DNA from 3 places in the Pseudomonas sp. GW821-FHT07F01 genome. Region 1 is predicted to be linked to each of the others. Evidence: riboswitches for the same ligand, from Rfam matches in the RefSeq annotation. Region 1 holds a riboswitch; each other region holds the start of a gene.
The links. A riboswitch is a leader RNA that binds a small molecule or an ion and turns the genes downstream of it on or off. The one in region 1 is predicted to bind cobalamin.
Positions count from the first base shown of each region.

Region 1 (7,590 bases):
TTGGGCTGGTGGGCACGCCTTATCGCTGGGGCGGCAACACCCCGGATTCCGGTTTCGACTGCAGTGGCCTGATCGGTTACGTCTACCGCGATGCGGCGGGTATTTCCCTGCCGCGTTCAACCCGGGAAATGATCGGCATGCAGGCGCCGGATGTGGGCAAGAACGCGCTGCAGACCGGCGATCTGATCTTCTTCGCCACCAATGGCGGCTCCCAGGTCAGCCATGCGGGCATCTACGTGGGGGAAGGGCGCTTCGTGCATGCGCCGGCCACTGGCGGCACGGTGAAGCTCGACAGCCTGTCCAAGGCCTATTGGCAGAAGGCCTACCTGAGCGCCAAGCGCGTCCTGCAGCCAGAACACCTGGCGCGCAATCCCTAATCTTCTCTGGTCGAGGTGCCTGTGACCGCTCGGACGCTGAACCTCGACGATGCCCTCTACCATTACCTGCTGGACGTTTCCCTGCGTGAAACGCCCCTGCTGCGTCGTCTGCGGGATGAAACCCAGGCATTGCCCACCGCCCGTTGGCAGGTGGCGCCCGAGCAGGGCCAGTTCCTCGCGTTGCTGGTGAAGTTGACCGGCGCCCGTCGCGTGCTGGAGGTCGGCACCTTCACCGGCTACAGCGCCCTGTGCATGGCCCAGGCGCTGCCTGAAGACGGCTCTCTGATCTGCTGCGACATTCCCGGCGACTACAACGCTACGGCCCTGCGCTACTGGCAGGAGGCGGGGGTGGGCCAGCGCATCGAACTGCGCCTGGCCCCGGCCCTGGATACCCTGGCCAGCCTGGAGCGAGCGGGGCAGCTTGGCTGTTTCGACCTGATCTTCATCGATGCCGACAAGGCCAACTACCCGGCCTACCTGGAGGCCGCGCTAGGCCTGCTGCGCGTTGGCGGGCTGCTGGTGTTCGACAACACCCTGTGGAGCGGGCGCGTGCTGGAGACCGATTCCCTGAGCGAGGATACCCGAGCCATCCAGGCGCTCAATCGCGCCTTGAAGGATGACTCGCGTATCGATCTGTCGCTGCTGCCGCTGGGAGATGGTCTGACGCTGTGCCGCAAGCGTTGAGCCTAGGGGGCTTTGGCGGCGGAGACTCGCCAGATCTTGTTGCCCACATCGTCGGCCACCAATAACCCGCCTTGCTGGTCGATCACCACTCCGACCGGGCGTCCCATGGCTTTCTCGTCGGCATTGAGAAAGCCGCTAAGCACATCGATCGGCGCTCCATTGGGCTTGCCGGCGCTGAATGGCACGAAAACCACCTTGTAGCCGCTATGAGGCTTGCGATTCCAGGAACCGTGCTGGCCGATGAAGGCGCCTTCGGTGAAGGGGGCGGGGAGCTTGCTGCCGTCGGCGAAGGTCAGCCCCAGCGACGCGGTGTGCGGGCCTACCGCGTAGTCCGGGGCGATGGCCTTGGCCACCAGGTCGAGGTTCTGCGGCTTGACCCGTACATCCACATGTTGCCCGTAGTAGCTGAAGGGCCAGCCATAGAACGCGCCATCCTTGACCGAGGTGATGTAGTCCGGCACCAGGTCGCTGCCGATTTCGTCCCGCTCGTTGACTGCGGTCCAGAGTGCGCCGCTGGCCGGCTCCCAGGCCAGGCCATTGGGGTTGCGCAGGCCGGTGGCGAACAGGCGGTGCTGGCCGCTTTCACGGTCCACCTCCCAGATCGCCGCTCGGCCTTGCTCCTTGTCCAGGCCGTTTTCGCCGACGTTGCTGTTGGAGCCCACGGTGACGTAGAGCTTGCTGCCGTCCTTGCTGGCGATAACGTTCTTGGTCCAGTGATGGTTGAGGGTGCCGCCGGGCAGGTCGACCACCTTGGTGGCGGCTGCGCTGATCTGGGTGTCGCCGCTCTGATAGGGAAAGCGCAGTAGCTTGTCGGTATCGGCCACATACAGGTCATTGCCCACCAGGGTCATGCCAAAGGGCGAATTGAGGTTCTCCAGAAACACTGTGCGGGTCTCCGCCACACCATCGTGATCCTGGTCCCTTAGCAGGGTGATGCGGTTGGCGCTGGGCACGGCCGCCCCGGCACGGCCCATGATCTTGCCGGCGATCCAGCCGCGAATGCCCTGGCTGTCATCCGGTTTGGGCGGGGCGTTGGTTTCCGCCACCAGCACATCGCCATTGGGCAGGACGTAGAGCCAGCGTGGATGGTCGAGGTTCTCGGCGAAAGCCTTGACCTGGGTGCCGGCCGCGGCCTGGGGTTTTGCACCTTGCGGCCAGCCGATGGCGGGGGCGATGTTGACCGTGGGGATCAACGTCGGGTTGGGTTCCGGCAGCTTGGGGTTGGGGCCGGTGCCGTCGGACACCTGCAGGCTGGAAGTTTCGCCGCAGGCGGCGAGGCCGGCGGCGATGGCGATCAGTAGGCTGTGCTGAAGCTTGAGCATGCGAATTTCCCTATGAGTGCACGGACGTCGTAGTCATAGAGAAGCATAGCCAGTCGATGGTTCCGCCCGATCAGCGGGCCTCCTTGAAGAGCACGGCGACGCCCGGGTGGTAGTGGCCGGCCTCGTTGTGCAGCTTGCGATAGGCGTAGGGGAAGTACCAGGCCACGGCGCAACAGTGCTCTTTCTGCAGTTCGTCGAGCATGTCCTGGAGCTCTTCCGGGGTAGCGCTGTGCTGGGATTTTTGTGGGGCAACGAACAGGCAACCCAGTCTCAGGTCGCTGGCGTAGCTGATCTTTCTTGCATCCTGGGCAACGTCCAGCAGTGCCTGGGTCAGGTTCAGGCTGTTGACCCTTGGCCAGCGCTGGGTGGCGTGGATGTAGGCGCGCTCTTCCTTGGTGGCCAGGTACAGGTCGGTGCGGGCGTTGCGCGCACCTTCTTCCTGCTGTTTCCTGCTGGGGCTGTGTTCCAGGCTGACCATCTCGGCCATCCAGGCCGCCGCGCTGAGCAGCCCGAGATTGGCCTGCTCGTCGAACCAGTAGGGCGTTTCGTTATCGCCGCGAACCGCGTTGTAGCGATCGATGCAATCGAACCAGCGTTCCAGCATCGGGCGCAGGAATTCCAGCTTCGGATTGCTGATGATCATGCCTTGCATCGAACTCACCCCTTATTGTTGTGTGGTTGGCGCCTGGGGCGCTGAAAAGTGGCTATTTGATATCATTGCTCTGAGTGTGGCACAAGATTGGCGTCAGTTTATTGATGCAGTGCAGTTTTGTGCCGGGGGCGACGGCCGGCTTTAATTGACGCTCCACCCCCAACCCTCTAACCTTCGCGACTTGTTTCAGGTGCTCTGTGGCCGGTGGCCGACAGAGTGAAACAGGGAAGCCGGTCAGGGTCTGTTCCAGTGATGGAGCCGACGACGATTCCGGCGCTGCCCCCGCAACGGTAGATGAGTCAAGACTGCGCCTGACGCCACTGTGTCAATGACACGGGAAGGCGCGCAGTCCGGCAGCCATGCCGCTCATGAGCCCGGAGACCGGCCTGATCCATCCAACGGCATCACGGTGGGCGATGCCAGGCTAGCGCCGTCTGTTCCTTTTCCCTGCCCCCCGTTCCCCAGCCCCAACGGAGAGCTGCCCCATGAGTGAATCCCCCGATCGTGACGAGCGCCATCTGGCGCGCATGTTGCGCAAAAAAGCCGTGATCGATGAACGCATTGCCAACTCGCCCAACGAATGCGGCCTGCTGCTGGTATTGACCGGCAACGGCAAGGGCAAGAGCAGCTCGGCCTTCGGCATGCTGGCGCGGTCCATGGGCCACGGCATGCAGTGTGGCGTGGTGCAGTTCATCAAGGGGCGTAATAGCACCGGCGAAGAACTGTTCTTCCGGCGTTTCCCCGAGCAGGTGCGCTTTCACGTGATGGGCGAAGGCTTTACCTGGGAAACCCAGGATCGCCAGCGCGATATCGCTGCGGCTGAAGCCGCCTGGGCGGTTTCCAGGGAGTTGCTGAGCAACCCGGATATTGGCCTGGTGGTGCTCGACGAGCTGAACATTGCCCTCAAGCACGGCTACCTGGACCTGGATCAGGTGCTCAGTGACCTGCAGGCACGTCCGCCCATGCAGCATGTGGTAGTGACCGGTCGCGGCGCCAAGCCGGAGATGATCGAGCTGGCCGATACCGTGACCGAGATGGGCATGGTCAAGCACGCCTTCCAGGCCGGGATCAAGGCGCAGAAAGGTGTCGAGCTGTGAGCGTGAATTCATGACTGATGTTCGTCATTGCCCGGCAGTGTTGATCGCCGCACCGGCTTCCGGCCAGGGCAAGACCACGGTGACCGCGGCCCTTGCCCGCTTGCACCGCAACCGGGGGCGCAAGGTTCGGGTCTTCAAGTGCGGCCCGGATTTCCTCGACCCGATGATTCTTGAGCGCGCCAGTGGTGCTGCGGTGTACCAGTTGGACATGTGGATGGTGGGCGAGCAGGAAAGCCGCCGTCTGCTCTGGGAGGCGGCGGGAGAGGCCGACCTGATTCTGATCGAAGGGGTCATGGGCCTGTTCGATGGCACCCCTTCCAGCGCCGATCTGGCGCGGCATTTCGGCGTGCCGGTGCTGGGGGTGATCGATGGCACCGCCATGGCCCAGACCTTCGGCGCCCTGGCTCTGGGCCTGGCGCGCTACCAGCCGGACCTGCCGTTTGCCGGGGTGCTGGCCAACCGGGTTGGTACCCTGCGCCATGCGCAGTTGCTGGAAGGCAGCCTGACGGAAGGCTTGCGCTGGTATGGCGCCTTGTCCCGGGAAACCGATATCGAGCTGCCCAGCCGCCATCTGGGGCTGGTGCAGGCCAGCGAGCTGAATGATCTGGACCTGCGCCTGGATGCCGCAGCCGAGGCCCTGGCCAGCAGTTGCCAGGTGGAACTGCCGCCAGCGGTGAGTTTTGCCGCGCCCACGCCGGTGGCTTGCGCGCCGCTGCTCAAGGGCGTGCGGATTGCCGTGGCGCGGGACGAGGCGTTTGCCTTCACCTATGGCGCCAGCCTCGATCTGTTGCGAGCCATGGGGGCGCACTTGAGCTTCTTCTCGCCGATCCACGATACCCAGCTGCCCGACGCGGACAGCCTGTACCTGCCCGGCGGCTATCCCGAGTTGCACCATCAGGCCCTGGCCCGCAACAGCAGCATGCTGCAGGCCATTCGTGCCCATCACGCGGCTGGCAAGCCGCTGCTCGCCGAGTGCGGCGGCATGCTCTACCTGCTGGACTCCCTGACCGATGTCGAAGGCCAGCGTGCCGAGCTCCTGGGCCTGCTGCCCGGAGATGCGGTAATGCAGAAGCGCCTGGCGGCACTGGCCTTGCAAGCGGTGGATTTGCCCGAAGGCAGTCTGCGCGGCCACACCTATCACCATTCCCTGACCAGCAGCGAGCTGCTGCCCATCGCCCGTGGGCTCAGCCCCAACGGCGGGCGCGGCGCGGAAGCGGTGTATCGCCAGGGGCGGATGACGGCCTCTTACGTGCACTTCTATTTCCCGTCCAATCCGGCGGCGGTGGCGGCGTTGTTTGCGCCGGGCGCGCCTGTTGAGCCGGTTTTAGCCGAGGGCGTGGCGGGTGAGTGAGCAGGGGTTCTCTGAGGCGCAGCGCGAGGGGGTCTACCGGGCCATCGCCGAGCGCCGCGACATGCGTCATTTCGCGGGTGGCAGTGTCGAGCCGGCAGTGCTGCGGCGCTTGCTGGAAGCAGCGCATCAGGCGCCCAGTGTCGGGCTGATGCAGCCCTGGCGTTTTATTCGCATCAGCGACCGGCTGTTGCGCAAGCACATCCAGCAGTTGGTGGAGGCGGAGCGGGTGCGCACCGCCCAAGCCCTGGGTGAGCGTTCCGACGAGTTCATGAAGCTCAAGGTCGAAGGCATCAACGATTGTGCCGAGGTGCTGGTGGCCGCCTTGATGGATGACCGCGAACGACACATCTTCGGCCGTCGGACCCTGCCGGAGATGGACCTGGCATCCCTGTCCTGCGCCATCCAGAACCTGTGGCTGGCGGCCCGCAGCGAAGGCCTGGGAATGGGGTGGGTGTCTTTGTTCGATCCTCAGGCCCTGGCCGATCTGCTGGGGCTGCCGGCAGGTGCCAAGCCCGTGGCCGTGCTGTGCCTGGGCCCGGTCACCGAATTCTACCCGGCGCCGATGCTGGCACTGGAAGGCTGGGCGCAACCGCGGCCGCTGAGTGAGTTGTTGTATGAGAATTACTGGGGAGTGAGTCAATGAGTGTGGCCTTGCTGAGTGTCGCCGGGGTCGCGCTGGATGCGCTGCTGGGCGAACCCAGGCGCTGGCATCCGCTGGTGGCGTTCGGCCGTGTGGCCGATCGTATCGAGCAACGTTTCAACTCCGCCGGCCGTGGCTGGCGCAGCCATGGCGTCACCGCCTGGGTGCTGGCGGTGGTGCCCCTGACCCTGGTGGCCACAGCGCTGTCCTGGTTGCCCTACGTCGGCTGGCTGGTGGAAATCCTGGCGTTGTACTGCGCCTTGGGCCTGCGCAGCCTCGGCGAGCATGTGGAGCCGGTGGCCCAGGCGTTGCGCAGTGACGATCTGGAAGAAGCGCGCCGCCGGGTGGGGTTTCTGGTGAGTCGCCAGACCAGCGAGCTGGACGCCACCGAAGTGGCCCGCGCGGCCACCGAATCGGTGCTGGAAAACGGCAGCGATGCGGTGTTCGCTGCGCTGTTCTGGTTTGCCGTGGCCGGCGCGCCCGGGGTGGTGCTCTACCGTCTGAGCAATACCCTGGATGCGATGTGGGGCTACCGCAACGAGCGCTTCGAACGCTTTGGCTGGGCTGCGGCGAAGATTGACGACCTGCTCAATTACATTCCCGCGCGCCTGGTGGCCCTGACTTATGCCTTGCTGGGCAAGACCCGGCTGGCACTCAAGTGCTGGCACCGCCAGGGCCCGACCTGGGACAGCCCGAATGCTGGCCCGGTGATGGCGGCCGGGGCGGGCGCCCTGGGAGTGGAACTGGGTGGCGCAGCGATTTATCACGGTGAGCTGCATCAGCGCCCGCAACTGGGTGAAGGCGAGCCGGCCAGTGCCGGTTCCATTGATCGTGGCTGGCAGCTGGTGCAGCGGGGTGTCTGGCTGTGGCTGCTGATTCTTTGCCTGGGGGCTGAATTCTATGCTTGAGCACGGCGGACGACTGCGCAAGGCGGCCGAGCAATACGGGATTGCCGAAGATGCCTGGCTGGACTTGTCCAGCGGGTTGGCGCCCTGGCCGTTTCCCCTGCCGCCCATTGCGCTGCGTGCCTGGGCGCGCCTGCCGGAAACCGATGACGGACTGGAACAGGCGGCCCGCGAATACTATGGCGCCAGTGAAGTGCTGCCGGTGGCCGGCTCCCAGGCAGCAATCCAGTTGCTGCCGCGCTTGCGTCGAGCGGGCAAGGTCGGTGTGCTGTCGCCCTGTTATGCCGAGCATGCCGAAGCCTGGCGCCGCAGCGGCTACCGGGTACGCGAAGTGCTGGAGCAGGAAGTGGATTTCTTCCTCGACAGCCTCGATGTGCTGGTGGTGGTCAACCCGAACAACCCTACCGGACTGAGCCTGACCCCGGAGCGCCTGCTGGACTGGCACGCGCGCCTGGCTCAGCGTGGCGGCTGGCTGGTGGTGGATGAAGCCTTCATGGACAACACCCCGCACCTGAGCCTGGCCCGCCACGCCCATCAGGTGGGGCTGATTGTGTTGCGTTCG
Region 1 covers NZ_JBWKQO010000005.1:721,356-728,945, forward strand. The annotation lists gene AC07R1_RS21760 (C40 family peptidase) at 1-377, shown strand, start outside; gene AC07R1_RS21765 (class I SAM-dependent methyltransferase) at 399-1,061, shown strand; gene AC07R1_RS21770 (PQQ-dependent sugar dehydrogenase) at 1,064-2,383, opposite strand; gene AC07R1_RS21775 (hypothetical protein) at 2,454-3,035, opposite strand; cobalamin riboswitch at 3,207-3,439, shown strand; gene cobO (cob(I)yrinic acid a,c-diamide adenosyltransferase) at 3,521-4,132, shown strand; gene AC07R1_RS21785 (cobyrinic acid a,c-diamide synthase CobB) at 4,143-5,483, shown strand; gene bluB (5,6-dimethylbenzimidazole synthase) at 5,476-6,126, shown strand; gene cbiB (adenosylcobinamide-phosphate synthase CbiB) at 6,123-7,031, shown strand; gene cobD (threonine-phosphate decarboxylase CobD) at 7,024-7,590, shown strand, end outside.

Region 2 (7,590 bases), on a different contig from region 1:
CCGACACCCTGCGCCGGGAAGAGACTGCGCGCCGCGCCCTGGCGGCCACCAGCCGTGAGTCGCTGAAACTGGCCAGGGCACGTTACGAAGGGGGTGTCGACAGCCACCTGCGCTACCTCGATGCCCAGCGCAGCAGCTTTGTCGATCAGTCGGCGCTTATCGAGGTCAGTACCCAGCGGCAGATTGCCCTGGTGGACCTGTTCCGCTCCCTGGGTGGCGGCTGGCCGGCTGCGGCGCAGCAGTAACCCGGGGGCAGGGCACTACCGGCTGGCGCATCCGGCCGGTACTTGGCTCCGTGGTCCTCTGGGCCACGGGGCTTTTTTTATCCGGCCAGAGGGCCGGGGAACGGGGCGCTATAGCGCCAGGGCCGGGGCGGCGGCGCCGTGGAGGAACATCTGCTCCAGCACCTTGGCCGAGTTGGCGCTGGCGGCGCGGCCCCGGCGTTCGGCATCGACGATGCCGAAGATCATGGTCAGGAACAGCTCGGTAAACACCGCGGCAGTGATGTCGATACGGAAGGTCCCCAGTTGCTGGCCCCGCAGAAAGAAGGTGTCCAGTGCCCGGGTGTAGGGCTCCCAGCGTTCGTCTTCGCAGCCGAGCATGTCGGGGCGGTACTGGAACAGCAGGAACACCAGCATTTCGCGGTGCGCCAGGTGCTCGCTGATCAGGCCGCGCAGGGTCGCGACAGGTTCGTCCTGCTCCGGCTCGATGGCCTCGACGATGCGATTGAGCACCGTTTCGGCATGGTCTTCCATCATCTGCAGCAGCTTGTCCCGTGTGCCGCAGAAGCGATGCAGCGTGGCCTTGCTGACGCCAGCGGCCTCGGCCAGTTCCTTGAGTGTTGCCCGCGGGCGGTCGACGATGGCCAGGGCCAGCGCCTTGATAAGTCGTTCCTCTTGGGCAGTCAGGGACATCAGTGGGCCTCGGATCAGTGTGGGCCGGGCATGGTGTCGAAGCAGCCGAAGGCTTCAATGAGCATGACCGGTTTTACAAAAAAGGTTTCAAATGATGCGATTCTAGCTCATCTGAGGCCAAAAAGTTTCAATCCTCCCCAAGGACTTGGGCCGGATCCCCTAGCCATGTCGCCAGCACCCGCCGGTCCAGCTCTTCCCAGTCGGCCATGCCCAGGACCCGGGTGGTGTTCAGACCACGCAGGTAGCCACGCAATTGATAGGCGGCGATCCGCAGGCTTTGCGGGTCGGCGCTGCTGTCACCCAGCACCTGTTCGTACTCCACCAGGTAGTCCGCCACCCGCTCACGGAATTCCGGGAGGACGGCGTCGCGAATCAAGTCAAAGGTGCGCATGGGGAAATCCTTTTTTTAGTTGTAGTCGGGCTGCCGGGCAGTCTGCCCGGGGGGCAACTATCGGTTCAAGTAATAGTGACAATCAAGCAACGCAAGTTCTGCTTTGGGCGCCAACCATGGACAATCGCCCCCGACCCAAAACCATGACCGCAACGGCAGCGCCCGTGACGCTGAACCGTTGCGCACCGAACCAGGCTGTACATTTTCAGGACTTACCGATGCGCCCTCTATTTGCTCCCGCCATGACCCTGGCCACCTTGCTGCTGGCCGGTTGCGCCACCGCGCCCAACGACCCGACCCTGGTCATGCAGACCCGGAAAACCCCGGCCGAATATGCCGAGTGCGTGGTGCCCAAGCTGCAAGGCAACGCCCAGAGCCCGACGGTTTCCCAGACCCAGCGCGGTTTTCGCATTGTCGTTGCCAGCAAGGTGGCGGCAGACAACGTACTGGAAGCCTACAAGGCGCCCAATGGCGGCAAGGTGTTCCTCTACGAGCGGCACTTGCTGGCCTCCAGCTTCGCCCCGTCGAGCTTCGAACGCGCGGCCCAGGAATGCCTGTAGCCAGCCGTGTTAAACCGCCTCTTTCAGTAACTTCTCGATCTGCGCCAGCTCCCAGGTACTGAGCAGGCTCACCGGGTCGGTGCCGAAGCGTTGCCGCGTATCGAGCTGCCAGACATCGCCTTCGGCGCTGCGGCAGCTCTGGCAGTGATGCAGATGCCGGCCATCGAAATCCAGCAGCAACTGCCAACCCTCGATATCCACCTGCACCTGGCCAGCGCCCGAATGGCTGGCGCTGGGCCGTAGGGGGTAAACGCCAAGGGCGGCATCGCGCAGGCGCTGGCAGACATCTCGGGCATTCAGGCAGGGCATGGGGCTCTCGCGGGCAGTGCAGGGACAAAGGCGCTCAGCATATCCATCGACTGCGTGGGTGCAAGTGCCGATTGGTCGCTGTCCGACGCTGGCCCGGGCCAGTGGCTGGCGAACTCACTGCACGCCTTAAATGGCGCCGCAAAGCCCAGGGCCTTGCGGCAACCCCTCGATCAGAAGCTGTAGTCGGCGGTGACGAACAACGAGCGCGGTTCACCCATCAGCCATTGCTGGCCGCTGTTCTGTTGCGCCGCGGCATAACGCCGGTCCAGCAGGTTTTTCACCTGCAGGCCCAGGCGCACATCGGGCAGGGCCTGCCAGCCGAGGTTGGCATCCAGCACCGTGTAGCCGGGTACATCGACGCTATTGGCGGTGTTGGCATAACGCGCATCGACGTAGCGCAGGCCCATGCCGGCTTCCAGGCTCGGAGCCAGGGCCTTGTTCAGCCACAGGTTGGCGGTGCGTCGCGGCACGTTGGTGGGGCGATTGCCGGCCCGGGACACCGCTTTGCCAGAGACCACCTCATCGAAGTCATCGTACTCGGCACGCACCACCGAGGCGTTGGCCGAGACTTGCCAGCCGTGATCCAGGGCCAGCTCCAGCGAGGTTTCCAGGCCGTCGGCGGATTGCTGGCCGACCTGCTGCGCCAGGCGGGTCACCGGATCGGTGGTCAAGAGCTTTTTCTTGACGATGTGGTAGGCCGCCAGGGTCCATTCGCCACGGCCGTTCCAGAACTGCTGCTTGAGCCCGAACTCGGTCTGCTTGGCTTCGGTCAGGTCCATCTGCAACTGGCTCGGGTTGAGGCTGATCAGGTTGCTGACCCCGTCTTCACTGGTGGAGTACTGGCCGTACAGCGACAGTTGATCGGTGACCGCGAACACCAGGCCGGCGCGCCAGTTGCCGCCGGTGAGGCTGCGATCGGTGCGGGTGCCGGCGCGCAGATCACTGCGATCGATATGGTTCTGGTCGCGGCGGATGCCGGTCACCAGCGACCAGCGCTCCGACAGTTGCAGGCGGTTTTCCGCAAACAGGGCGAAAGTGCGGGTGCTGCTGTCGGTCTGGGGCGAGAAGGGCGAGCGGCTCTGGAAGTAGCCCGGTGCCGGGTTCCACGGGTCGATATAGTCGCTACCGATATCCTTGTAGGGCGAGTTGTTGGCCACGCCGAAGCGAATCCTGTTGTACTCCAGGCCGACCACGGTCCTGCTGTCCAGGCCGAACAGCGAGTGGTTGAAGGTGAAGCTCTGGCGATCGCCGATCTGCTCCTGATCGTGCTTGATCTCCAGGTAGTCGCCGCGCAGCAACTGCTCCCGGGAGCTGACCCAGTTGTAGGCTTCGGCGTTGCGCCAGTGGCGGCGGCTCTTGATGTAGTAGAGCTGGTTGCTGGCGCTGAGGTTGTCGCTCAGGGTCCAGTCGGTGTTGAGCCGGGTCCATTCGTCGTTGTAGCGCTGCACGGCGTTGCGCAGGTTGTAGTTCTTGTCCCGCAGGCTGTCGCGGTATTGGCCGGCAATCAGCGGCGTGCCGAAATAGCTGGCGGGTTCGCTTTCACCGCGTTCATGGGCCAGGGTGAAACCGAGGTCGTCGGTGGCTTGCCAGCGTAGCGCCGCGCTGAGTGCCAGGCTGCGTGACTGGCCCTGGTCGACCCAGCCATTGCTCTGCTGCTGGTTCAGGGTCAGGCGGTAGCTCAGGGTGTCGGTCAGCGAGCCGCCGCTGTCCAGGCCCAGTTGCTGGCGATCATGGGAGCCATAGCCCAGGCGCAGGCGGTTGTGGATCTCACCGTCGAAGGGCTTCTTGGCAATCACGTTGATCACCGCGCCGGTGGCGCCTTCCCCGTACAGCACCGAGGCCGGGCCGCGGATCACGTCGATGCGCTCGACCATCCACGGGTCCACCGGGAAGGTCTGGCTGCCGGCGCCGGTGTACAGGCGCGCGCCGTCGAACAGGGTCATCACCGAGGAGTGCCCGGTAAAGCCGCGGGCCGACAGTGCGGTATTGCCGTTGCCCGGGGTGGCGATGCTGGTGATGCCGGGGGAGCGGGTGACGGCATCCTGCACCGTGAGGTTGTTGCGGTTGCTGATGGCGTCGTTGCCCAGGCTGCTGGTGCTGGCCGGAGTCTCCAGGGCCGTGAGGTTCAGCCGCGAGCCGGCGGGCAGGGGCGTGTCCAGAGAGGTTTGCGGGGCGCTGGAGACTCCGCTCACTTGGGCCTCGGGCAAGACCAGGAAGGTTTTCTGTTCAGCCTGTGCCAGGGCCGGGCAGGCCATGCAAGGCAGGAGGGTGAAACACAGCGAGGGGCTCGCCAGGTGTTGCAGCAAGGAGGTGCGGGACATGCGATTCCTACTACTTGTAAGGAATGAATGAATCCCGGAGGGAACAACGCATAGGGAATCGCGGGCAGCCGCGCCCACGAAAACCGGACTGCGCCCGCCCACCGCGGGGTTGTCAAACGAAGTGGCAGGCCGGTCTCCGGGCTCGCGAGGGTCATGAGGCATTCACCTTCCCATGCCTTGGCACAGTGGTCTGTCGAATGCTTCGCTCGCTTACCGTTGCGGGGGCAGCGCCGGACTGATCATCGAAATGACGCACCGGCTTCCCGTTTAACCCCATGCACGGCGGCATGGGACACCTGAAACTGGCGCGCATATGAGCACTGCCGAGCCCTTGCGTCAATGGCATGTGGCCAGCTACGGCGGCGGTTTCAGCGCTTTATGCTGGGAAAGTCAATATATTGACCTATTTTTCCTGGCGCTTAAATAATCGACAAATATCGACGCATTATTGACGATTTTGCTTTTCTGACCCAGTATGTCGGCGCTGAGCGATTGATTATCTTGAGTTTTTTTTTGACGCCAAAGCTCTGAACTCTGCTCCGAAAAAAGGCGAAACAGCCTATGGGGCAGAGCAGCCAAACAAAACATGATGGCCAGGATGGCAAGTAGCCAGGGCTGATCCGTTGGCTGTGCTAGCTTCAGACGGCGTAGCCGCGATTTTTCTCTTTGGAATGATCTATGTCTGCCGAACGGATACTGGTTACTGGGGGCGCTGGTTTTATCGGTTCTCACCTCGTGGATGCACTGCTGGCCAAGGGTTATGCGGTGCGGGTTCTGGACGACCTTTCCACGGGCAAGGTCGGCAATCTGCCCATGGGCGATGCTGGCCTGGAACTGCTGGTGGGGGATGCCGCCGATGCGGCACTCCTGGCGGATGCCGTTCAGGGCTGCGATGCCGTGGTGCATCTGGCTGCTGTGGCGTCGGTCCAGGCTTCGGTCGAAGACCCGGTGGCCACCCACCAGAGCAATTTCATCGCCACCCTGCGCCTGTGCGAGGCGATGACCGCGGCCGGTATCCGCCGCGTGGTGTTCGCCTCCAGTGCTGCGGTCTATGGCAATAACGGCGAGGGCACGCCGATTGCCGAAGACACCCCCAAATCTCCCCTCACGCCCTACGCGGCGGACAAGCTCGCCAGCGAGTACTACCTGGACTTCTACCGCCGCCAGCATGGGCTGGAACCGGTGATCCTGCGCTTTTTCAATATCTTCGGCCCGCGCCAGGACCCTTCATCGCCGTATTCCGGGGTGATCAGCATTTTCAGCGAGCGGGCCAAGGCCGGGCGGCCCATCACCCTGTTCGGCGATGGCGGGCAGACCCGCGACTTCGTCTATGTCGCGGACCTGGTGAAGATCCTGGTGCAGGGCCTGGAATGCCCCGCGCCGGCAGCCGATGCCACCAATGTCGGGCTCGGCGGGGTGACCACCCTCAACGATCTGATTGGCGCCCTGCAGCAGATCAGCGGCAAGCCGCTGCAGGTGAGCCACGGCGCGACCCGCTCCGGGGATATCCGCCATTCCAAGGCCGACAACCGCCGCTTGCGCGAGCGCTTCGACCTGGGCACGCCCAGCAGCCTGGCCGAGGGCCTGGAACGGCTTTACCGCAGCCTTTAGTTCGTTGCCTTAGGGGCGCCCGCCATGGCGGCTGCCCTAGAGCCTGATGTTGTGCAGATTGATCTACTGAAGAGTGAGTTATGGATATCGAGTTTCGCAGGGGGCATGTCTGCAAAGTGGTTCGACGCCTGTTTACCGCATTGGCCTTGTGTGCCACCAACACCCTGGTGCAGGCCGCACCCGCGGCGCCCGCCAGTGTCGGGTTCTGGTACGCCGAGCAGCCACCCTTGCAGGAGCTGGCGCAGTTCGAATGGGCAGTGGTCGAGCCCGGCCATATGGCCAGCGCCGATGTCGCCACCTTGCGCAAGCTCGGCAGCCAGCCGTTCGCCTACCTGTCGGTAGGGGAGTTCGACGGCAACCGCGCTGCCCTGGCCAAGCAGGCCCTGGCCCAGGGCGCGAGCCCCGTGCGCAACAAGGCCTGGGACAGCCAGGTGATGGACATCGCCACCCCGGCCTGGCGCGAACACCTGTTCAAGCGTGCCAAGGCGCTGCAGGACCAGGGCTACGCCGGCCTGTTCCTGGACACCCTGGACAGTTTCCAGTTGCTCCCCGAGGCCGATCGCGAACCGCAACGCAAGGCCCTGGCCTCGTTCCTGCGGGAACTGCACAGCCGGCTGCCCAACCTCAAGCTGTTCTTCAACCGGGGCTTCGAGGTACTGGGCGAGCTCGATGGCGTCGCCTCGGCCGTGGCGGTGGAATCCATCCACGCCGGCTGGGATGCCTCGGCCAAGCGTTACCGCCCGGTTTCCGAAGCCGACCGCACCTGGCTTGAAGGCGAACTCAAGCCGCTGCGCGCACGCAACATCCCGCTGGTGGCCATCGATTACCTGCCGGCCAACCGTCGGGAAGAGGCACGCAAGCTGGTCCGGCAATTGAGCCAGGAAGGCTTTATACCGGTGGTCACCACCCCGGACCTCAACGCCCTGAGCATGAGCACCGTGGAAGTCCAGCCGCGGCGCATCGCCATGCTCTATGACCCGCGCGAAGGGGAACTCTACGATCACGCCGGGCACCGCATGCTCGGTGGCCTGCTGGAATACCTGGGTTACCGGGTGGACTACTTCCCGGTGGACGACAGCCTGCCTGCCTACAGCTTCGCCGGCCTTTACGCCGGGGTGGTGCTGTGGATGACCAGCGGCCCGCCCGAGGACAGCCGTGCCTTCTATAGCTGGGTCGGCCAGCGCCTGGATGAGCAGGTGCCCCTGGCGATCATGGCCGGCCTGCCGATCGAGGACCGGGCGCTGCTCAAGCGCCTGGGGCTGAACCTGGCGGCGCCGGGGGCTCGCGATGCCCTGCATGTGCTGAGCCAGGACAAGAGCCTGATCGGCGCCTTCGAGGCCCCGGTGGTGGCGCGCAGCCGTGAACTGACCCGCGTGAGCCTGCTGCCCGACGGGCCGAAACCAGCCCTGGTGCTGGGCGATGACAAGGGCGGCAAGTACGTCCCGGTGGCCACCGCCGCCTGGGGCGGCATGGCCCTGGCCCCC
Region 2 covers NZ_JBWKQO010000001.1:1,039,270-1,046,859, forward strand. The annotation lists gene AC07R1_RS04665 (efflux transporter outer membrane subunit) at 1-245, shown strand, start outside; gene AC07R1_RS04670 (TetR/AcrR family transcriptional regulator) at 354-914, opposite strand; gene AC07R1_RS04675 (hypothetical protein) at 1,042-1,305, opposite strand; gene AC07R1_RS04680 (lipoprotein) at 1,524-1,865, shown strand; gene AC07R1_RS04685 (DUF7693 family protein) at 1,875-2,174, opposite strand; gene AC07R1_RS04690 (TonB-dependent receptor) at 2,345-4,495, opposite strand; cobalamin riboswitch at 4,606-4,810, opposite strand; gene AC07R1_RS04695 (NAD-dependent epimerase/dehydratase family protein) at 5,174-6,106, shown strand; gene AC07R1_RS04700 (bifunctional glycoside hydrolase/polysaccharide deacetylase family protein) at 6,187-7,590, shown strand, end outside.
Region 2: linked by a shared signal. The riboswitch ahead of AC07R1_RS04690 (TonB-dependent receptor) and the one ahead of cobO (cob(I)yrinic acid a,c-diamide adenosyltransferase) in region 1 are both predicted to bind cobalamin.

Region 3 (7,590 bases), on a different contig from region 1:
CGAAACGCCCGTTCAGGGCGTCCAGCAGGCCGCGCATTTCCGCCGGGCCACAGGCGTCCAGACGCGGTGCGACCACCTCGCGCAGGCCGTCGATGATGCTCTGCACCGGCTCCCAGCCGGGTTCGTCCAGCTGTGGGACGGGCCCTTGCAGCGCCGCTTCGATCAACCCGGCGGCGTAGAGCTCCAGGCGCTCGCGAACGTCACCGGCGGTGCGCCACAGCGCCTCGCTCAACTGTTGCAGCACGGGCGGGCGGCGCCCGGTCCAGGGCTCGGACAGGGCACAGTCCAGGGGGTCGAAGCCCAGGCCGAAAGCCTTGGCCAGGGCCCGCAGCAGGCTGGCATGGGCGCCCTTGCCGTCGCCCCGGGGAATGCGTAGCAGGGCCAGCAGGGTGTCGATGCGCAAGCGCCCCTCGGGGGACTCGCCGAACAGGTGCAGGCCATCGCGGATCTGCGATTCCTTGAGGTCGCACAGGTAGGTGTCCAGGCGCGGCAGCCAGAGCGCGGCGTCGGCGTCGCTGTCGAGCTGTTCGCCCAATTGCAGCTCGCGGTCGATATGGGTCTCGCGCACCAGCTTGAGAATGTCCCGCTGCAGCTCCCGGGCCCGGCGCGGGTCCAGCAACTGGGCTTCGTAGTATTCGTCCGCCAGCAGTTCCAGGTTGCGCAGCGGGCCATAGGTCTCGGCGCGGGTCAGGGGCGGCATCAGGTGATCGATGATCACCGCCTGGGTGCGGCGCTTGGCCTGGGCGCCCTCCCCCGGGTCGTTGACGATGAACGGGTAGATGTTCGGCAACGGCCCCAGCAGCGCATCCGGCCAGCATTGCTCGGAAAGCCCCACGCCCTTGCCCGGCAGCCATTCCAGGTTGCCGTGCTTGCCGACATGGATCAGCGCGTGGGCGCCGTAGGCCTGGCGCAGCCAGAAGTAGAACGCCAGGTAGCCATGGGGCGGCACCAGGTCCGGGTCGTGGTAGACCGCGCTGGGGTCCACCTGGTAACCCCGGGCCGGCTGGATACCGACGAAGGTCAGGCCAAAGCGCAGGCCGGCGATCATCATCCGCCCGTTGCGGCACATCGGGTCCTGCGGCGGCGTGCCCCAGCGTGCCAGCACCGCTTGGCGGTTGGCTTCGGGCAGGGCCTGGAACAGCGTCAGGTAGTCGGCCATGGCCAGGCTTTGCTGGCAGGGGCGCTGGTCGAGGCTGTCCAGGTCGTTGCTGACCCCACCCAGCAACTGCTGGATCAACTCGGTGCCGCTGGCCGGCAGTTCGGCCGGCAGCGGATAGCCTTCGGCGTGCAGTGCCTTGAGGATGTTCAGCGCCGCCGCCGGGGTGTCCAGGCCCACACCGTTGCCGATGCGCCCGTCCCGGGTCGGGTAGTTGGCCAGTACCAGGGCCACGCGTTTGTGGCCGTTGTCCAGGCGCCCCAGTTCGACCCAGCGCCGGGCCAGTTCGGCGACGAAATCCATGCGTTCGGGCTGGCCGCGATAACAGACCACGTCCGACTGGCTGCGCTCGCTGCGCCAGGCCAGGTCCTTGAAGCTGATGGGCCGGCTGATGATGCGCCCGTCCAGTTCCGGCAAGGCGATGTGCATGGCCAGGTCCCGCGGCCCCAGGCCCTGCTCGCTGTCACGCCAGCCCGGTTCGTTGTCCTGGGCGCAGATCGCCTGGATCACCGGGATATTGCGGCGGAACGGCCGCAGGTGCGGGGCTTCGGGGCTGGACTGGGCGAAGCCTGTGGTGTTGAGGATCACCCCGGCCGCGGTTTCATCCAGCCAGTCTTCCACCTGGCTCAGGCAGCCCGGTTCCTTGAGGCTGGCCACCGCTATCGGCAAGGGGTTGAGGCCCGCCGCCAGCAAGCGCTGGCAGAACAGGTCGATAAAGCCGGTGTTGGCCGCCTGCAGGTGGGAGCGGTAGAACAGCAGCGCTGCCACGGCTTGCCCCGGCTGCCAGTCGGCCTGCCAGTCACTGAGGGCAGCCTGGCTTTTGTGCGGGTGGTAGATCGCCGTGCGTGGCAGGGCCTGCGGTTCGCTCCAGGGGTAGTCGCGCCCCAACAGGCCGCTGGCCAGGCAGCGGTAGAAGTTCAAGGCGTTATCGCGGCCGCCCTGGCGCAGGTATTGCCACAGGCGATCACGCTCGATGGGGCCCACGGTGCTCAGGTCGCCGAGTTCCGGGTCGGGGCGGTCGTCCCCCGGCACCAGGATCAACTGCACCCCGCGCTGGGACAGCTCCACCAGCCGCTCGACGCCGTAGCGCCAGTAGGCGATGCCACCGTGCAGGGAAATCAGGATGACCTTGGCGTGGCGCAGCACCTGGTCCACATACAGGTCCACCGAGGCGTGGTTCTGCACCTGCATCGGATTGGCCAGGCGAAAGCTGGGGTAGTCCTCGGGCAATTGCTCGGCGGCGTCCGCCAGCAGCGCCAGGCTGGAATCGCCGCTGCACAGGATCACCAGCTCGGCGGGGGTTTGTCCCAGGTCGGCAATGTTGTCATCCGACACGAAACCGCCGGGCTGGGTCCTGAGCAGGTGCATGGCTTAGACGCTGAGTGCGGCGCGCAGTTGCGCTTCGAGCTGGGCGGCGTCCAGTTCCTGGCCGATCAGCACCAGGCGCGTGGTACGGGCCTCGTCGGCGCCCCACTTGCGGTCGAAGTGCTTGTCGAAGCGCGTGCCCACGCCTTGGATCAGCAGGCGCATCGGCTTGTTGGGGATGGCGGCGAAACCCTTGACCCGCAGGATGCCGTGCTTGACCACCAGTTGGGTCAGGGCGTCCAGCAGCAGGCTTTCGTCGGCCTGGGGCAGCTCGATGGAGATGGAATCGAAGGCGTCGTGATCGTGGTCGTCGTGATCGTCATCGCCGTCATGGTGATGGTCGTGATGGCTGTGGCGGCCGTCGATGTGTTCCTCGGAACCGGCACCCAGGCCCAGCAGCACATCCAGGGGCAGGCGACCGCTGCTGGCTTCGATGACCTTGACCGCCGGCGGCAGCTCCTCGGCCACTTCCAGGCGCACCTTGGCCAGGTCTTCGGGGCTGATCAGGTCGGTCTTGTTGAGGATCACCAGGTCGGCGCTGGACAGCTGGTCGGCGAACAGCTCATGCAGCGGCGATTCGTGGTCCAGGTTGGGGTCGAGCTTGCGCTGGGCGTCCACTTGATCGGGGAAGGCGGCGAAGGTGCCGGCGGCCACGGCCGGGCTGTCGACCACGGTGATCACCGCATCGACGGTGCAGGCACTGCGGATTTCCGGCCACTGGAAGGCCTGGACCAGAGGCTTGGGCAGCGCCAGACCGGAGGTCTCGATGAGGATGTGGTCCAGGTCGCCACGGCGCGCCACCAGTTCGCGCATCACCGGGAAGAACTCCTCCTGCACGGTGCAGCACAGGCAACCGTTGGCCAGCTCGTAGACTCGGCCGCTGGCCTCTTCCTCGGTGCAGCCGATGGCGCATTGCTTGAGGATTTCGCCGTCGATGCCCAGCTCGCCGAATTCGTTGACGATCACCGCAATGCGCCGGCCCTGGGCATTGTCCAGCATGTGCCGCAACAGGGTGGTTTTGCCCGAGCCGAGGAAGCCGGTGACGATGGTGACGGGAAGTTTGGCCAGTGTTTTCATCGGATGCCCTTTGGCAAAAGGAGGCGGGCAAACGGGACGAGAACCGCAACGCCGGGCGCGCGGAGATTTCGCCACCGGATCACCCCGCCCGGTTGTAGTGAGAATCTTGGATCGAGGCAGGTCTCCTGGCTGAGGGCTTGCCAGTCGTCGGACCGGCGATTGCTGCGCCTTCCCACCGGCGTCGTCGACACCCATGCAGTGGCCTTGCAGCAATCGAACCCTTCACAGTTGCGGGGGCAGCCGCGGCATCGACCGCGTTCCCTTCTTAGCTTCGACCCGTGGCCGAAGAACCTCGAAAGCGCAAGGCTACGCAGAGCCAGGGGGACGGTCAATCGACAATGCGCCCGTAGCAGCCGGCTTGCCGGCGAAAGAGCCATTGAACCTTGCACGAGCACGGCGCACACCTGCGCAGCGGTCACGGCAATTGACGCCCCTGCCCCGCCCATGATCTCCTACACACCTTGTTACGGGTGCCCCTTACAGGGTGAAACGGGAAACCGGTGAATCACGTGCTTAACTAAAAAGCCGTGGCCAGTCCGGTGCTGCCCCCGCAACGGTAAGCGAGCGAAGTGTCAGATCCACTGTGCCAAGGCATGGGAAGGCGACACTTGCCGGCACGGCATGACACAGCCCTGCCCCTCGCAAGCCCGGAGACCGGCCCGCAACACTTACATAACAACCCGCGGTGGGCGGGCGCTGTTGCAAACCCTGCGTGGCCATCACGCGGGGTTTTCCTGCGCCTCTACCCCGCTGACACTCCAGAGGGAAGCGCCATGTCGATCATCAGCAGCACCAGCCACTCCGCCAGCACGACCTCCACCCTGAGCCAGCGCCTGGTGGCCGCCATCGGCGCCTCGATCCTCGGCGCGTGCCTGGTGTACTTCGCCGGCTTCTCCCACATCGAGGCGGTGCACAACGCGGCTCACGACACCCGCCACAGCGCCGCCTTCCCTTGCCATTGAGACCTGCCGACATGATCAAGCGTATCGCGCAAACCGCAGGTTTCACCGGCCTCTTGGCCGCCCTGCTGCTGACCCTGCTGCAAAGCTTCTGGGTCGCCCCGTTGATCCTGCAGGCGGAAACCTATGAAAAGGCCCCCGCGGCCGAAGTCCATGAGCACGCCGAAGGCGCCATGGCCGTCCACAGCCACGATGCCGAAGCCTGGGAGCCGGAAGACGGCTGGCAGCGCGTGCTGTCCACCACCGGAGGCAACCTGGTGGTGGCCGTGGGCTTCGCCCTGATGCTGGCCGGCCTCTACACCCTGCGCGCGCCGAACCGCACGTCCCAGGGCCTGCTCTGGGGCCTGGCCGGCTATGCCACCTTCTGCCTGGCGCCGACCCTGGGCCTGCCGCCGGAACTGCCGGGTACCGCCGCAGCCGACCTGGCACAGCGGCAGATCTGGTGGGTCGGCACCGCCGCCTCCACCGCTGTGGGCATTGCCCTGATCGTGTTCGCCCGCAACTGGCTGCTGAAGATCCTGGGCGCGGCCATCATCGCCGTACCCCACGTGATCGGCGCGCCGCAGCCGGAAGTGCATTCGATGCTGGCCCCGGAAGAACTGGAAGCGCAATTCAAGATCGCCTCGCAGCTGACCAATGCGGCCTTCTGGCTGGCCCTCGGGCTGATCAGCGCCTGGTTGTTCCGGCGCAAGAGCGCGGGCCAGTACTCGGCATGATCGAAGTGAGCGCAGCGCCGACCCTGGTGGTCGGCCTGGGCTGCCAGAAAGGCTGCCCGGTGACCACGCTGCGCGCCTTGCTCGACCAGGTCCTGGCGGCGCACCAGTGGCAGGCCCGGCAGGTCCTGGCCCTGGCCAGCATCGACCTCAAGCGCAACGAACCCGGCCTGCTGCAACTGGCGGAGCAACTGGAACTGCCGCTGACCTGTTTCAGCAGCGGCCAGCTCGCCCCCTTTGCCCTGCGCCTGAGCCACCGCTCGCAAATCGCCTTCGAACGTACCGGCTGCTACGGCGTGGCCGAAAGTGCCGCCCTGGCCCTGGCCGAACAGCTGTCACCCGGCCCGGCCACACTGCTTGTTCCCCGGCAAAAATACGCCCAAGCCACCCTGGCATTGGTCGCCGCCCGGTAGAATCCCCGATAATTCCCGCCTTCGATCATGAGCAATCTTCATCTGAAGCACGGCTCCCGACCTTTTTTCACAGGACACAGCCATGACTGTCTATTTCATCGGCGCCGGCCCCGGCGACCCGGAACTGATCACCGTCAAGGGCCAGCGCCTGATCCATCGTTGCCCGGTGATCATCTACGCCGGCTCCCTGGTCCCCCAGGCAGTGCTCGACGGGCACCGCGCGGAGCGGGTGATCAATAGCGCCGAACTGCACCTGGAGCAGATCATCGAGGCCATCAAGCAGGCCCATGCCCGGGGCCAGGACGTGGCCCGGGTGCATTCCGGCGACCCGAGCCTGTATGGCGCCATCGGCGAGCAGATCCGCTGCCTGCGGGAGCTGGGCATCCCCTTCGAGATCATCCCCGGGGTCACCGCCACCGCCGCCTGCGCTGCCCTGCTGGGGGCCGAACTGACCCTGCCGGACGTCTCCCAAAGCGTGATTCTTACCCGCTACGCGGACAAGACCGCGATGCCTGCCGGCGAGGATTTCGCCAGCCTGGCGGCCCACGGCGCCACCATGGCCATCCACCTGGGGGTCAATCACCTGCCGAAGATCGTTGCCGAGTTGCTGCCCCACTACGGCGCAGACTGCCCGATTGCAGTGGTGCACCGCGCCACCTGGCCGGATCAGGACTGGGCCCTGGGAACCTTGGCGGACATCGTCGATCAGGTGGCGGCCAAGGGTTTTCGGCGCACGGCACTGATCCTGGTGGGCCGGGTGCTGGCCACGGATGCATTCAGCGAATCGTCGCTGTACCGCGCCGGGCACGCACATCTCTACCGCCCTTGACTCCCTTTGCGGGAACTGGCTTGCCAGCGAAGGCGATCTGGGAATTGGTACAAGACTCTAGGGCCCTTTCGCCGGCAAGCCGGCTCCTACGGAGGCTTTGGGGGGAGCTGGCTTGGGGGCATAAAAAAACGGCGCTCACGGGGCGCCGTTTTTTCAAGTCGCAGCGAACGCCTTAGTAGTAGGCGTTTTCTTTCTGCGTGTGGTCGGTGACGTCACGTACGCCCTTGAGCTCCGGAATGCGCTCGAGCAGGGTGCGCTCGATGCCTTCCTTCAAGGTCACGTCGGCCTGGCCGCAGCCCTGGCAACCGCCGCCGAACTGCAACACGGCAATGCCGTCCTCGACCACGTCGATCAGGCTGACCTGGCCGCCGTGGCTGGCCAGCCCCGGGTTGATCTCGGTTTGCAGGTAGTAGTTGATGCGCTCGTTGACCGGGCTGTCGGCATTGACCATCGGCACCTTGGCGTTGGGCGCCTTGATGGTCAGCTGGCCGCCCATGCGGTCGGTGGCGTAGTCGACCACCGCATCATCGAGGAAACCTTCGCTGAAGGCGTCGATGTAGGCGGTGAAGCTTTTCAGGCCCAGGGCCTTGTCTTCGGGTTTCTCTTCGCCCGGCTTGCAATAGGCGATGCAGGTCTCGGCGTACTGAGTCCCTGGCTGGGTGATGAAGATGCGGATGCCAATCCCCGGGGTGTTCTGCTTGGATAGCAGATCAGCCAGATAATCGTGGGCGGCGTCGGTAATGGTTATGGCGCTCATGGTGGTTCCTCGCAGACGTGGGCGCAGTTTACGCCAATCCAAGCCGCTGACAAAGTCCTAGTATTTTTGTCGGGATAGACTTTGGTATAGAGCGTCCCCGGGCCGCGCCAAGGCGCAGTCCGGGGGCGATGACAGCTCTATGTCAGAGGTTTTCGTAACGGTTCATGTCCAGGACCCCGGCTTCCACCGGGTCGGTTTCCTGCAGGTAGCGGGTCTGGTCATGGAAGTACTGCCAGAACTGCGGATGGCTGCGGCGGATGCCCCAGCGCTCGACGATCTTCTCGAAGCTGGCGGCGTCCCGGGCCGCCTGCATGGCGTCGA
Region 3 covers NZ_JBWKQO010000002.1:408,974-416,563, forward strand. The annotation lists gene cobN (cobaltochelatase subunit CobN) at 1-2,524, opposite strand, end outside; gene cobW (cobalamin biosynthesis protein CobW) at 2,528-3,598, opposite strand; cobalamin riboswitch at 3,697-3,908, opposite strand; cobalamin riboswitch at 4,050-4,275, shown strand; gene AC07R1_RS08035 (CbtB domain-containing protein) at 4,372-4,560, shown strand; gene AC07R1_RS08040 (CbtA family protein) at 4,572-5,273, shown strand; gene AC07R1_RS08045 (cobalamin biosynthesis protein) at 5,270-5,683, shown strand; gene cobM (precorrin-4 C(11)-methyltransferase) at 5,766-6,512, shown strand; gene nfuA (Fe-S biogenesis protein NfuA) at 6,685-7,269, opposite strand; gene AC07R1_RS08060 (fatty acid cis/trans isomerase) at 7,412-7,590, opposite strand, start outside.
Region 3: linked by a shared signal. The riboswitch ahead of AC07R1_RS08035 (CbtB domain-containing protein) and the one ahead of cobO (cob(I)yrinic acid a,c-diamide adenosyltransferase) in region 1 are both predicted to bind cobalamin.